3 regions of the Cytobacillus sp. C11.1 genome follow, and region 2 is predicted to be linked to each of the others. Evidence: predicted binding sites of a transcription regulator. Region 2 holds the regulator's gene; each other region holds the start of a gene.

Region 1 (5,337 bases), 1.1 Mb from region 2:
TTTGCAACTGGAATGCCTGTCCATCTTGCGACAATGCCAGCAATTTCTTCTTCAGTAACTTCCTCTCTTAAAAGCCTCTCACCTTGATTTTCATTAACAGCACTTTCCAGGTTCCTTAGCTCTTTTTCCAGAGAAGGGATTTTTCCGTGGCGTAGTTCGGCAGCCTTATTTAAATCGTAATTATTTTCTGCTTCTTCCAGTTCTCGGCGCATTTTCTCTAGCTGTTCCCGCTTTTCCTGCACTTTCTGAATGCCTTCCTTTTCAAGCTGCCATTTTGCTTTCATGCTGTTGGCCATATCTTTTAATTCTGCAAGCTCCTTCTGGAGAACAGAAAGCCTTGCTTTGCTTGCTTCATCATTTTCTTTCCTTAATGCAGCTTCCTCAATTTCCAGCTGCATTACTCGCCTTGTTACTTCATCTAATTCAGAAGGCATGGAATCGATTTCCGTTCTGATCATAGCACATGCCTCATCAACTAAATCAATCGCTTTATCCGGCAAAAAGCGGTCTGTAATATAGCGATCGGATAAAGTTGAGGCAGCTACCAGGGCTCTATCGTGAATATTGACCCCATGATGTATTTCAAAACGCTCTTTTAGACCCCTTAAAATGGAGATGGTATCTTCTACATCCGGCTCCTTTACTAATACCTGCTGAAAGCGACGTTCAAGTGCCGGATCCTTTTCAATATATTTCCTGTGCTCTTCAAGTGTTGTCGCACCAATGCAATGCAGCTCTCCTCTCGCAAGCATTGGCTTTAGCATATTCCCTGCATCCATGGCTCCTTCTGTTTTACCTGCTCCCACAATTGTATGCAGTTCATCGATAAAAAGGAGGATTCTGCCTTCGCTTTTTTTCACTTCATTCAGAACAGCCTTCAATCTTTCCTCAAATTCGCCCCTGAACTTTGCGCCGGCAATCAGGGCACTCATATCTAATGCAAAAATGGTTTTGTCCTTTAAGCCCTCTGGAACATCCCTGCGGACAATCCGCTGTGCTAGACCTTCTACTAAAGCTGTTTTACCTACACCTGGTTCACCGATGAGAACAGGGTTGTTCTTGGTTTTCCTTGAAAGGATGCGAATCACATGTCGGATTTCACTGTCCCTGCCGATAACCGGGTCAACCTTTCCCTCTTTAACCTCTGCAACAAGGTCTCTTCCGTATTTTTTCAGTGCTTCATATGTGGATTCCGGATTTTGAGATGTCACTCTTTGATTCCCCCTGATTTCCTTAATGGCATTCTCCACTTTTTCTTTATTGATACCATATGATTTTAAGATTGCTGCAGCGTCCGAGTCTGCTTCTGCAGCTGATGCTATAAAAACATGTTCTACAGACATGTATTCGTCTTCATATTCCTTCATGAATCTTTCCGCTTCTGCCAGGAGGCGCTGCAGTTTACCGGTAATATACAGCTTGCCTTGTTCAGCTCCTGAACCTGACACTTGGGGTTTTTTCCGTAAAACTTCACGCATTTTATTAATGAAAGATTCAGCAGGAATCTGTAATTTAGACAGGATCGATTTAATCAGGTTATCCTCCTGATTCATAAAGGCCAGGAATAAATGCGCTTCATCCACTTCCTGATGATGTTCCCTTGTGGCAATTGACTGTGCATTCATCAATCCTTCCTGCATCCGCTCTGTCATTCGATTTAGATCCATTACAAGACCTCCTTTTTGACCTTCTTTGACCTTTACTTTTATTATAATCCAATTTCTGCATATGTAAAGTTTTCTGCAGTCAAATGCTTTAAGATGGTTAACAATACTTTTAGCCTCCATGAAGTGAGATGTGGCAAGGTGTGACTTGTCCTGATCGGAAATTTAGGTTGGAAGGAGGCGAACAGCGAAAGCGATTTGCCGAAAAGTGAAAGCCATCCACAAATGGGATGGCTCCTGAAGTTTCTTATGCTTTTTCCCCAATTTGCTAATGGCTAATCAGATTTAAGGCTTTCTTTTATATGTCCAGACGCGGTTATGGTTCGAAGCCTCAGGAAATTGGTCTCCGGCTCTTAATTTAAGCATTTGAGGGTTATTGACGTTGCTTCCTGTTTCACCGATTTCAATATAAATTCCATTGTTCGGCGCTTTTTGCCCTGGCTTAAATTGTCTATTTTGCCCCATGCAAATACCTCCTTTAATCTTAAATCATTTTTTATTATTTCCACTCAAGGTTTCCTCATGTGGGTAACTATTGGCATTGGCTTTCCTAATAAGAATTTATTTTCCTTATTTTTGCAATAGGCCTGTTATTACTTTACACATTCGTGCTTGTTATAGTTAAATGAGAAGGTATGAGATTTCATAGTTGGAGGATTTATAAGTGGAAGATTTTTTCTTATTGCTGAAATATTTATTTTTAGGACTATTTCAAGGTTTTACCGAGCCAATCCCGATTTCTTCAAGTGGACACTTGGAGATTGCTGAGTATTTTTTCGGGCTTGAAATTAAAGGCATGAGTTTCGCTTTGCTCGTAAATACGGCTTCACTATTTGCTGTTCTAATTATCTATCGCGAAGATATTATGAGGCTGATACGCAATGGGCTTTCTTATATTACGACGAAAGATAAACGGGCGGAAGCTGACTTTCGATTTATTATTTACTTAATTATTGGAACGATACCTGCAGGTGTAATTGGAATATTATTTGAAGATTTTATTGATGAGAATCTCGCAAGCATTAAAACTGTAGGCATCACACTTATTGTTACCGGTCTTGCGCTGTGGCTAATCCGTAATATGAAGGGCCGCAAGAATGATGCTGAATTATCGGTGAAAGATGCGATTATCGTAGGGCTTGCCCAGGCAGTTGCCCTAATACCGGGCATCAGCCGCTCTGGCGCAACAATCGTTGCGGCAATGGGTCTTGGGATGAAACAGGAAACAGCTTTACGATTTTCTTTCCTGCTGTATATACCCGTAAGTGTCGGCGGTATGATTCTGGGCTTTAACGATATTATTAAAGACCCTAATTTAGCTGACTATGCCTTACCATATACACTTGCCTTTTTTGCATCTCTTATTGCTTCCTACTTCTCCCTGAAGTGGTTTATGAACATTATGGCTAAAGGGAATCTGAAATATTTTGCCATTTACTGTTTTATTGTAGGGCCACTTGTTTATTTTCTGTCTTAATATGCAAAAGCCATCTCCAGCTGGAGATGGCTTTCTTATTATAAAATTTCTGAAAGAACCGCTTTTTGTACATGGAGCCGGTTTCCTGCCTGTTGGAAGACTTCAGAGTTGCTGCCATCAATGACTCCTGATGTGACTTCCTCACCGCGATGAGCAGGCAGGCAGTGTAAAAAGACGTAATCTTTTTTAGCTTTTTGGACAAGATATTCATTAACCTGGTATTGTGCAAAATCTTTAAGCCTTTGCTCATTTTCGGCTTCCTGTCCCATACTCGTCCAGACATCTGTATAAATCGCATCCGCATTTTTAACTGCTTCCTCTGCACTATGGGATACCTTAACTTCAGAACCGCTTTGTGCCGCAAATTCTTTTGATATCTTTAGAACTGATGGGTCTGGTTCGTAGCCTTCCGGACATGCAATCGTGATATTAACGCCCATTTTAGCAGAAGCAATCATCAGTGAATGCGCTACATTGTTGCCATCACCGACATATACAAGACTTTGACCTTCCAAAGTTCCTTTCTTCTCCTGAATGGTTAAAAGATCAGCTAATGCCTGGCATGGGTGGTATAGGTCTGTCAGGCCGTTAATGACTGGAATGGTCGCATGATAGGAGAGTTCCTTAATTTTTTCATGCGAGAAAGTACGTATCATAATTGCATCAACGTACTGCGACAGTACTTTGGCAGTATCCGCAATGCTCTCTCCTCTACCCAGCTGCAAATCCTGGCTATTAAGGTAAAGGGCATGGCCTCCTAGCTGAATCATGCCTGCTTCAAACGAAACTCTCGTGCGGGTTGATGATTTTTCGAGATCATTCCGAGAATTTTGCCTTTAAGAGCGGAAGATGTTTCCCCCTGCAAATGTGCATCTTTTAATTTCTTTGCTTTTTCTAAAAGGCCCTTAATTTCCTCAGACGAAAAATCGGCAAGAGTTAAAAAATCCTTTCCTTTTATATTAAGTCTCTTATCGGCCGCCTGAATTGATATCATAATACGCTCACTTCCTTTATTAGAGATGCTGAATTGTTGTTGCTTTTTGCTTGATGCCAATCCTCGATTGATTGAACATCCCACTCCTCAACTGACATTGATTTCAGGAGTGCAATTAGGGTTTCTTTTTCAGTAAAGGTTAAAATCCTGTTTTTAGTGGCCATTTCCCTCATTCTTCTATCTTTTTCCTGCTGATTAGGATTATATAAAGCAAGCGTTTCCTTAATATCCCATTTATCTTCGTTTTCTTTTAAGTAAACAGCCTCGACTTTTGCTTCTTCCAAATAATCGGAAAGCTCATCAGGATTCAAATCTGCTGCTACAACTACTTTCCTGTTCAAGGTGTTTTTTAATCCTGTATGGAAGGATTTCCTTATGGCTTCTTTATAGCTTGGTGCAAGGGATATACCCTCTCCAGTTGATTTCATCTCAGGGCCGACTTTGGAATCCAACCCTTTCAAAGCGTAATTTGAGAATACCGGATATTTAACACAAACAAATGGAAGGTTCTCAGTGACAGGTATTTCATCCTTCGACAATAAATATTTCCCAAGCAATATTTTTGTCGCAATTTGTACCAGCTGAACACCTGTGACTTTGCTGATAACAGGAACGGTACGGCTTGCCCGCGGGTTTACTTCAAGAATATACACGTCTTCTCCATCAACGATATACTGGATATTCATGAGCCCCTTGTATTGAAGCTTTTGAACAATTGATTTTGCATACGAGAGCATTTTCTTCTGTACATTTTCTGATAAATTCTGGGGAGGAAGAACTGACATGCTATCTCCCGAATGAACTCCCGTTTTTTCAATATGCTCCATAATGGCCGGTACACAAATATAATTTCCATCAGCTGCTAAATCCAATTCAGCTTCTGAAGCATGCATAAATTGGTCGATGAGAATCGGATAAGGGACATCCCCTTTGGTTAAATAGCTTTCCAATTCAGAAACTGATCCAATGCGCTCCATTCCCTTGCCGCCGATTACATATGAAGGGCGGACTAAAATAGGAAAACCAATTTTCTCAACAGCTTCATATAGCTGGTTTTCAGAATAGACGACATCACCTTCAAGACGTGGAATTTCCAAATCATCCAGAAGCTTATAAAAAAGCTTGCGGTCTTCTAATGCATCTATTGTTTTCGAGTTAGTTCCAAGCAAGGTCAGGCCGCATGCTTCCATTTCTGCTGCCAG
Region 2 (5,337 bases):
TTAATGATTTGCTGTGCCAATCCCTCTGCAATTGCTGTTTTACCGACCCCTGGCTCACCAATAAGAACCGGGTTATTTTTCGTACGTCGACTTAATACTTCAATGACACGCTGAATTTCTTTGCTGCGCCCAATTACTGGATCCAAGCTTCCTTCCCTTGCAATAGCTGTTAGATCACGGGCTAATCCATCAAGAGTTGGCGTATTGGCATTAGCAGCCGAACCACCTTGATGGCCGCCTGACTCATTGCTGCCCAACAGCTGCAGCACCTGCTGGCGCGCTTTATTAAGGCTGACTCCAAGATTATTGAGAACTCTTGCTGCTACGCCTTCTCCTTCACGGATAAGTCCCAGCAGGATATGTTCGGTACCAACATATGAGTGTCCAAGCTTTCTGGCTTCATCCATGGATAGCTCAATTACCTTTTTAGCTCGCGGTGTATAGTGGATAGTCTGGGAAGCATCCTGTCCCCTGCCTATTAGATTTTCAACCTCTTTTTGGATCTTCTCAGAACCAAGACCCAATGCATATAGGGCTTTTGCGGCTATACCTTCTCCTTCGCGTACCAGTCCAAGCAGGATATGTTCTGTCCCAATGTTATTATGGCCTAACCGGATTGCTTCCTCCTGTGCTAAAGCCAATACCTTCTGAGCTCTTTCCGTAAATCGTCCGAACATCATAATTTCATCCTCCTAACTCTTGATCTTCCATTTTTAGTCTTTCCCTGATTATTGAAGCCCTGCGGATATCGCGTTCATGAGGCCTAAGCGGCCCGCCTGCATATTGCTGCAAAAAGCCAGGCTGTGTCAGGATCATCAGCTCATTTAAAATATTTTTTGATATGTTTTTTATATACTGCATATCTATTCCCAGGCGAACATCGGATAAGCATTGAGCGGCTTCCTTCGATTCAATAATTCGGCAATTTGATAAAACGCCATAAGAGCGGAAGACTCTGTCTTCTAATTGTATGTTAGAAGTCTTTGCTAATGCTTCCCTTGCTGATCTTTCCTGTGAAATTAGCTGGCTGACAACACTTTTCAAATCCTCTACGATATCCTCTTCTGATTTTCCGAGTGTGATCTGGTTTGAAACTTGAAAGATGTTACCTAATGCTTCGCTGCCTTCACCGTAAATTCCTCTAACTACTAAGCCAAGCTGATTAATCGCCGGGATAATCCGGTTCATTTGCTGGGTAAGCACAAGACCCGGCAAATGCATCATAACGGATGCCCTAAGACCAGTCCCCACATTTGTCGGGCAGCTTGTTAAAAAGCCAACATTTTCATCAAAAGCATAATCGGCTTCTTCCTCCAGCCAATCATCTATTTTATTTGCCATACTTAAGGCTTCCAAAAGCTGAAACCCTGGAAACAAACATTGAATCCGTATATGGTCTTCTTCATTAATCATAATGCTTACCTCTTCATTTTCTGAAAGAAGGCAGGCACCATGAGTTGAATTCTCAGCAAGGTGTGGACTAATTAGGTGTTTTTCCATTAATACTCTTTTTTGAAGAGGCTGAAGTTCATCCATTAATAGGAGTTCCAACTCTCCTAGTTTTGAAAAGGAAGAATGCTCCACCCTTTCCCTCACTTTTTGGATAACCGCTTTTGCTTCTTCGTTTGAAAATAAAGTTGGGAATTTATATTGTTTAATATTGCGAGCGAGCCTGATTCGCGAACTTAAGACAATATCGGAATCAGGGCCTTCAGCACTCATCCAGGAGCTAATAGCTTGATTCATGAAACGTTCCAGCGACAAGCTTATTCCCCTCCCTCATGATTGGCATTGAGCTGTTTTTCCAACTTCCTTATTTCGTCTCTTAATTCTGCCGCTTTTTCAAACTCTTCTTGGGCAATCATTTCTTTTAACTTATGTTTCAGTTCGTCAATATTCCTTCGCAAATGAATAGTTCCGCCTATTCTTGCAGGAATTTTTCCGTTATGTGAGGAATTCCCGCTGTGCAGCCTTCTAAGTATAGGATTCAGATGTTCTTTAAAGGTTTCATAGCAATGAGCACATCCAAATCTCCCTACTTTAATAAACTGTTGAAAGGTCATGGAACATTGTTCGCACTGCAATACCTTTTCCTGCTGGAAAGGATCCTGATTCGATCCTTGAAACGCAGGTTCAATATTCAGCAGGCCTGCCAGCAAATTATTTATTGAAAAACCGGAACCGCTGCCAAGCATGAACATTTCACCTTTCTCCTGCGCACACTTTTCGCAAAGATGAAACTCTGCTTTCTCACCATTTACTACCTTTGTAAAATGCAGCGTTGCCGGCCTTTGATTACACTCCTGACAAATCATGAATTCACCTCTCCAGCTCGCTAAAACTTTATTTATATTTCAAAGTAGTTAACATCGCCTTCAACATCCGTGCCCGTAGTTCATCCCTGTATGGCAGATCGATATAAAGTACAGAACGGTCAATTACACTAAGCATTATTTTTGCTTCCCTATGTGTAATGATTTCTTCTTCAACCAGGCGATAAATTACATTTTCGGCACTGCTTTGGGCGATTCGGCCTTGCACTAATGAAATCAACTGGTCGACTAAATCAGCGTGGTCATAAGACTGTACTTTCATAATCCGGATATAGCCTCCGCCGCCCCGCTTACTCTCCACGACATAGCCTTTTTCAATCGTAAAGCGGGTGTTGATAACATAATTGATCTGAGAGGGCACACATTGAAATTTATCAGCAATTTCACTTCTTTTTATTTCCACGATTTCCCTCTCACTTTTTTCTAAAACCTGTTTTAGATAACTCTCAATTATGTCGGATATATTTCTCACCAAGCCTCCCCCTATCTGACTTTGACTATATTTGACATTAATTATACATGATTTATGTAATTTCTTGCAATCGGCGGGTGTTAATAATTTTCCCCCATTTTTTGACTTCCCAAACCTGAATTTGGTAGTTAATGTCGATAACAATATATTTTGAGTTAGGCAGGTTTGTGCTTGAGCGGAGGATGTAATTTATACTTTTTATTAAAAGTATGATTATGAAGGCAATAATTTTGGATAGTATTTGCTTTTTGAAGATGTGAACATTAGATAGGGTTTTGTTTTGTGAAGAGCACTGCACTCAGTATAAAGACTTGCTTTTTGATTTTTTCCAGACATATAGGGATATAACTATTTATCTAACATCTGATCCAAATTTAAATTTTTCTGCTGGTGCAAAGTGGACGGGGATTTACATTGAAATTAGGTGGTTATAGCTATAAAAAGGCGCCATAGAGCCAACTGACCGATAAAATATGACCGATAAATCTAAGAAAGTAACCGATATTTGCTATAAAACAAAGATGAGTGGCCAAAAAAAATGTCTCCTCAATATAAATAAGCGATATTTATAAGCTAAAAATAAATAAAAACACAAAAAAGAGCACCCATCAGGTGCTCTTTCATTTGCCCGGCAGCGTCCTACTCTCACAGGGGGACAGCCCCCAACTACCATCGGCGCTGAGAAGCTTAACTTCCGTGTTCGGTATGGGAACGGGTGTGACCTTCTCGCTATCGCCACCAGACTATTTGGTTTGAAGAAAGTTCATTCCTTCAAAACTAGATAATGCATGAAGAAGTTGCCGAGTATTCACCAATAACTTGGTTAAGTCCTCGATCGATTAGTATCAGTCAGCTCCACATGTCGCCACGCTTCCACCTCTGACCTATCAACCTGATCATCTTTCAGGGATCTTACTAGCTTGACGCTATGGGAAATCTCATCTCGAGGGGGGCTTCATGCTTAGATGCTTTCAGCACTTATCCCTTCCGCACATAGCTACCCAGCGATGCCTTTGGCAAGACAACTGGTACACCAGCGGTGCGTCCATCCCGGTCCTCTCGTACTAAGGACAGCTCCTCTCAAATTTCCTGCGCCCACGACGGATAGGGACCGAACTGTCTCACGACGTTCTGAACCCAGCTCGCGTACCGCTTTAATGGGCGAACAGCCCAACCCTTGGGACCGACTACAGCCCCAGGATGCGATGAGCCGACATCGAGGTGCCAAACCTCCCCGTCGATGTGGACTCTTGGGGGAGATAAGCCTGTTATCCCCGGGGTAGCTTTTATCCGTTGAGCGATGGCCCTTCCATGCGGAACCACCGGATCACTAAGCCCGACTTTCGTCCCTGCTCGACTTGTAGGTCTCGCAGTCAAGCTCCCTTGTGCCTTTACACTCTGCGAATGATTTCCAACCATTCTGAGGGAACCTTTGGGCGCCTCCGTTACTTTTTAGGAGGCGACCGCCCCAGTCAAACTGCCCACCTGACACTGTCTCCCGCCCCGATAAGGGGCGCGGGTTAGAATTTCAATACAGCCAGGGTAGTATCCCACCGACGCCTCCACCGAAGCTGGCGCTCCGGTTTCTACGGCTCCTACCTATCCTGTACAAGCTGTACCAAAATTCAATATCAGGCTACAGTAAAGCTCCACGGGGTCTTTCCGTCCTGTCGCGGGTAACCTGCATCTTCACAGGTACTATAATTTCACCGAGTCTCTCGTTGAGACAGTGCCCAGATCGTTACGCCTTTCGTGCGGGTCGGAACTTACCCGACAAGGAATTTCGCTACCTTAGGACCGTTATAGTTACGGCCGCCGTTTACTGGGGCTTCGATTCAAAGCTTCGCTTGCGCTAACCTCTCCTCTTAACCTTCCAGCACCGGGCAGGCGTCAGCCCCTATACTTCGCCTTGCGGCTTCGCAGAGACCTGTGTTTTTGCTAAACAGTCGCCTGGGCCTATTCACTGCGGCTCATCAGGGCTATTCACCCTAATGAGCACCCCTTCTCCCGAAGTTACGGGGTCATTTTGCCGAGTTCCTTAACGAGAGTTCTCTCGCTCACCTTAGGATTCTCTCCTCGCCTACCTGTGTCGGTTTGCGGTACGGGCACCTTTTCCCTCGCTAGAGGCTTTTCTTGGCAGTGTGGAATCAGGAACTTCGGTACTAAATTTCCCTCGCCGTCACAGCTCAGCCTGTATGGTAACGGGATTTGCCTCGTTACCGGCCTAACTGCTTGGACGCGCATATCCAACAGCGCGCTTACCCTATCCTCCTGCGTCCCCCCATTGCTCAAACGGTAAAGAGGTGGTACAGGAATATCAACCTGTTGTCCATCGCCTACGCTTTTCAGCCTCGGCTTAGGTCCCGACTAACCCTGAGCGGACGAGCCTTCCTCAGGAAACCTTAGGCATTCGGTGGATGGGATTCTCACCCATCTTTCGCTACTCATACCGGCATTCTCACTTCTAAGCGCTCCACCAGTCCTTGCGGTCTAGCTTCAACGCCCTTAGAACGCTCTCCTACCACGGACATC
Region 3 (5,337 bases), 740 kb from region 2:
ATGACTTCTTTAATATCAGGTTCTTTAATAATGCTATCGTACATTTCCTTGCTTACCTGGTCCGGCACATAAAGGACTCGGTGCCTGGAATCTGTATGATCGGCCATTTTCGCACAAATTGTGTTGGCCTGATTTTTGACATCCTCGCCAATTCCGCCTCTTGCCGGGACAAATAGCCAATCCCGTTCCGCCAGGTCTGGTGTCAGCATTTCTGCGACGGCAGCCATCGTTGATCCGCCAGTAACTGCGATGATATTTTTTCCTTCAAGCCTGGATTTCATACACGAAGCCGTCGCTCGTCCAAGCTCTTGCTTGACCCAGGGAGATTCATCGCTATTGCCGGAAACGATGATTGCTTGGCGGATGCCAAGCTTAGCTGATAGTTTCTGTTCCATTAAGGCTATACCCGATATATCCCTCATTATTCCTTCGAGGGCTTCCAATAAATCTTTGCCATCGGAAGTGAGGCTCATGCCTGCACTGGAGATGCGAATCAGGTTCTGGTCTTTTAAAAACTCAACCTCGCTTCTCAGTACTCTTTCCGTCAAGCCAAGACTTACGGCAAGACTTCTTCTTCCAACAGGCTCCATCAGCCCTATGTAATGCAGGATTCCGTAACGCTTTTGCATAACCGCAAGCATATCAGGCAATATTCTTTTTTGAATATCAATTAGTGAGTACATCGGATGGCTCCTTCATCATATGTGGTCATTTTTTGTCCCGCATAGACATATTATGTCCCACTTACCGCAAAAAAAATCACCCTTGCTTCAAAATCAATAATAGCAGGAGTGATTGATGAATTCAACTGATAAAACTCAGATTTTTTCTGTAAGCGCTTCACTTATTGTAATTGTGTCAATATGCCCAAATTGCACTTCTTCCCCATTCATTTCAACGACCGGAATCATCAAGCCATATTTTTCTGTCAGTTCATCGCTCTCATCGATATCGCGTTCAATTAACGTAAAATGGTGTTCTTTCTTTAATTCTACTAGTACATCCTTTGCTTTATCGCAAAGCGGGCATCTGCTTCGTGTATATAGCACGATCTCTGGCTGGTTCACAGTGATAATCTCCTTTATCAATCATACCTTTTCCGTTTTGATGAAGATGGGATGCCGAGCTGGTCACGATATTTCGCGATCGTTCTTCTGCTGACAACCATTCCTTCTTTTTCTTTCAGCAGCTTTACCAGCTCCTGATCGGATAAAGGCTTTTGCTTATTTTCCCCTTCAATCATTTTACTAATAATCGTCTTAACCTGCTGAGATGATGTATTTTCATCGGAGACTGTTTTAATCGTGCTTGAGAAGAAGGATCTAAGCTCATACGTTCCGTACGGTGTTTGTGCATATTTTTCCCGGACTGCACGGCTGACGGTGGATTCATGGATATCAAGCTCATCTGAAATCTCCTTCATCGTCATCGGTTTTATGTGTGATGGCCCTTTTATAAAAAAGTCCTGCTGCTTTTCAACGATTTTCAGGGTAACATTGGTGAGCGTCTCTTTTCTTTGTTCTATGCTCCTTATGATCCAATGATAATCCTGCTGCTTCTCCTGGAGGAAGCGGCTCACATTTCGATCTCCAGTAGCAGAAAAACGTTTATAGTAATCATTATTAAAACTGATCTTCGGAAGGGCTTCGTCAAAAACGCTGACTGAAAAAGATTCCCCATCCCATTTTATGATCACGTCCGGTGTTATATATGCGGACTTTTCGCTTTGAAAGGATGATGCCGGCCTTGGGTTCATGGTCTGAACGAGATCGAAAACCTCCTGGATTTCCTTCAGTTCCACGCCCAGCTGTTTCGCGATCTCCTTCCACTTCTTTTCCGCAAAAAGGGTGAAATATTCATCAATAATAGCTTCTGCCAGCTCGTTTCTTTCGGGCATTCTTTTCAGCTGCAATGAAAGACATTCCTGCAGGTTTCTGGCTCCTACACCGGCAGGTTCCAGTTCCTGTATCATTTCGAGCATGTGTTCCGCTTCCTCTGGCGATATGCTGAAAGATGAGGCAACGGCGCTAAGCTCCGCCCGAAAGTAACCGTTTTCATCAAGGCTTTCAATAAGGCGTTCGATTACCTTTTCTTCGGCAGCGTTCAAATTGAAGTGCAGCTGTGACTTTAAGTGCTCATCCAGCAGCATCGTTTTTCCGCAGCCAATTTGCTCAATCCAATTTATTTTATCTTTTTCAACCTTTTTTCTCGTCTGTTTCACACGGTCATAACGGGGATCCATTGATTGGACGTGACCTGACTCTACTTTTAAGAGGGGATTTTCAAGTGCTTTACTCTCGAGGAAAGATGAGAGCTCCAGTGTGCTGTATTGCAAAAGGGCAATCGCCTGCGTTAGCTCCTGTGTCATTGCTAATTTCATTGTCTGCTGCTGCCATAACCCAGCTTTCAAATTCATCGTACATTCCCCCTGTCCCCATTTTACATTATTCGCGGTAAATATTGTATGGAAATATCTTGCCAGCTCATGTAAAAAAACACGCTGGTACCTGCACCGCTCCGTTTTTCTGAATACTTCACCATATGCATGCGGGAGGGAATAATATTCTTTTTTTTAGATAAAATGCAGATTTTTAGCGGATTTTTTTTAGTATTTTTGTGAAGACGGCTAATTTGCAGAGTTGGCGGGATAATTTCCGGGTGAAAAGAAGGAAAGAAATGCGGATAAAATTTTTTATGTGCGGAGTAGCGTCGATTTATATACGGATAGAAATTTTTATATGCGTTTGGAGCCGGTTTATGTGCGGATAGCTTTTTCAAGTGAATGCAGACGGTTTATGCGTGGATGGACCAGTCTATATACTGATAGACTCAACTTTTTATGTAAGGACATTTTCCGCAAAATAAAAACCCCCTGTCCATATCAGACAAGGAGTTTTGGCAGCGCCCTCGGCAGGAATCGAACCCACATCTCAAGAACCGGAATCTTACGTGCTATCCGTTGCACCACGAGGGCAGATACTTTAATCGCTGGCTGACCAAGCGCTCAGCCGTTACGATTACTAATTATATGATAAGTTCCTTAACTTTGCAAGCATACTTTTTGTTTAAAAATTGGAACAATGGGTATCATGGAATGGGATAGGACAGCACAGAAAATGATGTCGAACGAATATGCCTGGCTTTCCATGCGATTTGTTTGACCTTAATTGACCATGAGTGTATCATATTATTACATACAGAAAGTATTAAATTTTTCTTCACTTGGTAGAACATGCTTGTTCACATTGTATGTTGAACCCTTATTTTAAAGGAGGAATTTGAAAATGAACTTAATCCCTACAGTTATCGAACAAACAAACCGCGGGGAGCGCGCTTATGATATTTACTCCCGCCTTTTAAAAGACCGCATTATTATGCTGGGAAGCGGAATCGACGATAATGTGGCCAACTCTATTGTTGCCCAATTGTTATTCCTTGAAGCTGAAAACCCTGAGAAAGACATTTCTATTTACATAAATAGCCCTGGCGGAAGCATCACAGCTGGTATGGCTATTTATGATACTATGCAATTTATCAGGCCAAAGGTTCAGACGATTTGTATCGGTATGGCTGCATCAATGGGTGCTTTCCTGCTTGCTGCAGGTGAAAAAGGCAAGCGTTTTGCCCTTCCAAACAGTGAAGTTATGATTCACCAGCCACTTGGCGGTGCACAGGGCCAGGCGACAGAAATTGAAATTGCTGCAAAACGCATTCTTTTCCTTCGTGAAAAGCTAAATACAATCCTTTCAGAGCGCACAGGACAGCCGCTTGAAGTGATTGCAAGAGACACAGACCGCGACAACTTCATGACAGCTGAAAGAGCGCTTGAATACGGTCTGGTTGATCAAATTATTACCCGCAACTCTTTGGAAGAAAAGAAAGATAAATAAGATAAAAAACAACTCGCATCTTCCCGATGCGAGTTGTTTTAGTTTTCCTTCTGGATGTATTTTGAAAGCTCTTCGATTGCTTCGTTTTCGTCGTTTCCTTGTGCTCGTAGGGTAACCACAGACCCGGAGCTGACAGCAAGGCTCATAAGCCCCATGATGCTTTTCGCATTTACCTTTTTGCCGTCCTTTTCAAGGAAGATATCGGATGAGAACCGATTTGCCTCCTGAACGAATAATGCTGCCGGACGTGCCTGCAATCCTGTTTTAAGCTTAACTTCAACCTGTTTTTCCGCCATATTTATCTCCTCCCTGCTGACTCCTTGTTAATGATGTGACATCGTTTCTCCTGCTCGGAGTTTATCAGCTATTTCATCTATTTTTCTTAATCTGTGATTGATGCCCGATTTACTAATATTGCTGCCCGAGACCATTTCCCCAAGCTCTTTCAATGTGACATCCTGATACGCCACACGCAATTCGGCGATCTCCCTTAGCTTGTCAGGCAGAATTTGCAGTCCGACTGTCTGGTCGATGAACCGGATGTTTTCAACCTGGCGCAGCGCTGCACCGATGGTTTTGTTCAAGTTCGCTGTTTCACAATTTACGAGACGGTTTACCGAATTTCGCATATCCCGGACAATCCGGATATCTTCAAAGCGCAGCAATGCAGAGTGGGCGCCGATAATGTTCAGGAATTCGGTTATCTTTTCAGCTTCCTTTAAGTACGTGATATATCCTTTTTTCCGTTCGAGCGTTTTGCTATTCAGTCCGAACATATTCATTAGTTCACAAAGAGCGTCATTATGCTCCTTATAAAGCGAAGCAATTTCAAGATGATAGGATGAGGTCTCCGGATTATTAACAGATTCCCCCGCAAGGAATGCGCCGCGCAGGTAAGAACGCTTACAACATTTCTTTTTAATAAGCTCACCGGAAATATCGTGTGTAAAAACGAATCCCTCGCTTAAAATTTTCAGGTCATCTAGTATCATGCTTGCCTGTTCGTTCAATCTGACAATATAAACATTGTTCTTTTTTAATCTCATTTTCTTGCGGACAAGCAGTTCAACCTGAACTTGATAGTTCCTTTTGATCAGTGTGTAAATCCTTCTTGCAATTGCCGCATTTTCCGTCTGAATATCCACGATCAATTTCCTGTTGGAAAAAGAGAGTGATCCATTCATCCTGATGAGCGCGGATAATTCCGCTTTTCCACAGCAATCTTTTATTTCCAGGTTCGTCAATTCCTTTTTCGTTTCCGAAGCGAAAGACATCCCTTCACCCCCTATCTGCAAAAACTGAAGCCAGGATAAAAATATTCTTTAGATATAATATTCTCTCCGGGGCAAGCGTATGCACAGTTTATATTTCACTGGCTTAGCCTTTGCACACATATATATTACGCGTTAAAACGCTTATTGGTTTCATCTAAAAGCAAATTATAAAG

What was found. The regulator CtsR, encoded in region 2, represses protease genes until heat stress. The targets are predictions, from matches to a motif close to ATGGTCAATAAAGGTCAAACA.
Region 1: the regulator CtsR is predicted to act here: its motif matches at 1,680-1,700, upstream of clpB (ATP-dependent chaperone ClpB).
Region 3: the regulator CtsR is predicted to act here: its motif matches at 3,155-3,175, upstream of clpP (ATP-dependent Clp endopeptidase proteolytic subunit ClpP).

What each region holds. Positions count from the first base shown of each region.
Region 1 is NZ_CM176935.1:4,695,292-4,700,628, forward strand. Features, by position in the region: gene clpB (ATP-dependent chaperone ClpB) at 1-1,667, opposite strand, end outside; gene AC3ZVC_RS23240 (YjzC family protein) at 1,950-2,129, opposite strand; gene AC3ZVC_RS23245 (undecaprenyl-diphosphate phosphatase) at 2,329-3,141, shown strand; partial or broken gene argF (ornithine carbamoyltransferase) at 3,180-4,135, opposite strand; gene carB (carbamoyl-phosphate synthase (glutamine-hydrolyzing) large subunit) at 4,132-5,337, opposite strand, start outside.
Region 2 is NZ_CM176935.1:793,965-799,301, forward strand. Features, by position in the region: gene clpC (ATP-dependent protease ATP-binding subunit ClpC) at 1-680, opposite strand, end outside; gene mcsB (protein-arginine kinase McsB) at 685-1,764, opposite strand; gene mcsA (protein-arginine kinase activator protein McsA) at 1,767-2,315, opposite strand; gene AC3ZVC_RS04100 (CtsR family transcriptional regulator) at 2,344-2,805, opposite strand; rRNA gene rrf (5S ribosomal RNA) at 3,432-3,548, opposite strand; rRNA gene AC3ZVC_RS04110 (23S ribosomal RNA) at 3,625-5,337, opposite strand, start outside.
Region 3 is NZ_CM176935.1:1,531,299-1,536,635, reverse strand. Features, by position in the region: gene AC3ZVC_RS07540 (sugar-binding transcriptional regulator) at 1-683, opposite strand, end outside; gene AC3ZVC_RS07535 (glutaredoxin family protein) at 819-1,067, opposite strand; gene rpoN (RNA polymerase factor sigma-54) at 1,085-2,416, opposite strand; tRNA gene AC3ZVC_RS07525 (tRNA-Arg) at 2,903-2,974, opposite strand; gene clpP (ATP-dependent Clp endopeptidase proteolytic subunit ClpP) at 3,285-3,890, shown strand; gene AC3ZVC_RS07515 (HPr family phosphocarrier protein) at 3,929-4,186, opposite strand; gene whiA (DNA-binding protein WhiA) at 4,214-5,164, opposite strand; partial or broken gene AC3ZVC_RS07505 (gluconeogenesis factor YvcK family protein) at 5,290-5,337, opposite strand, start outside.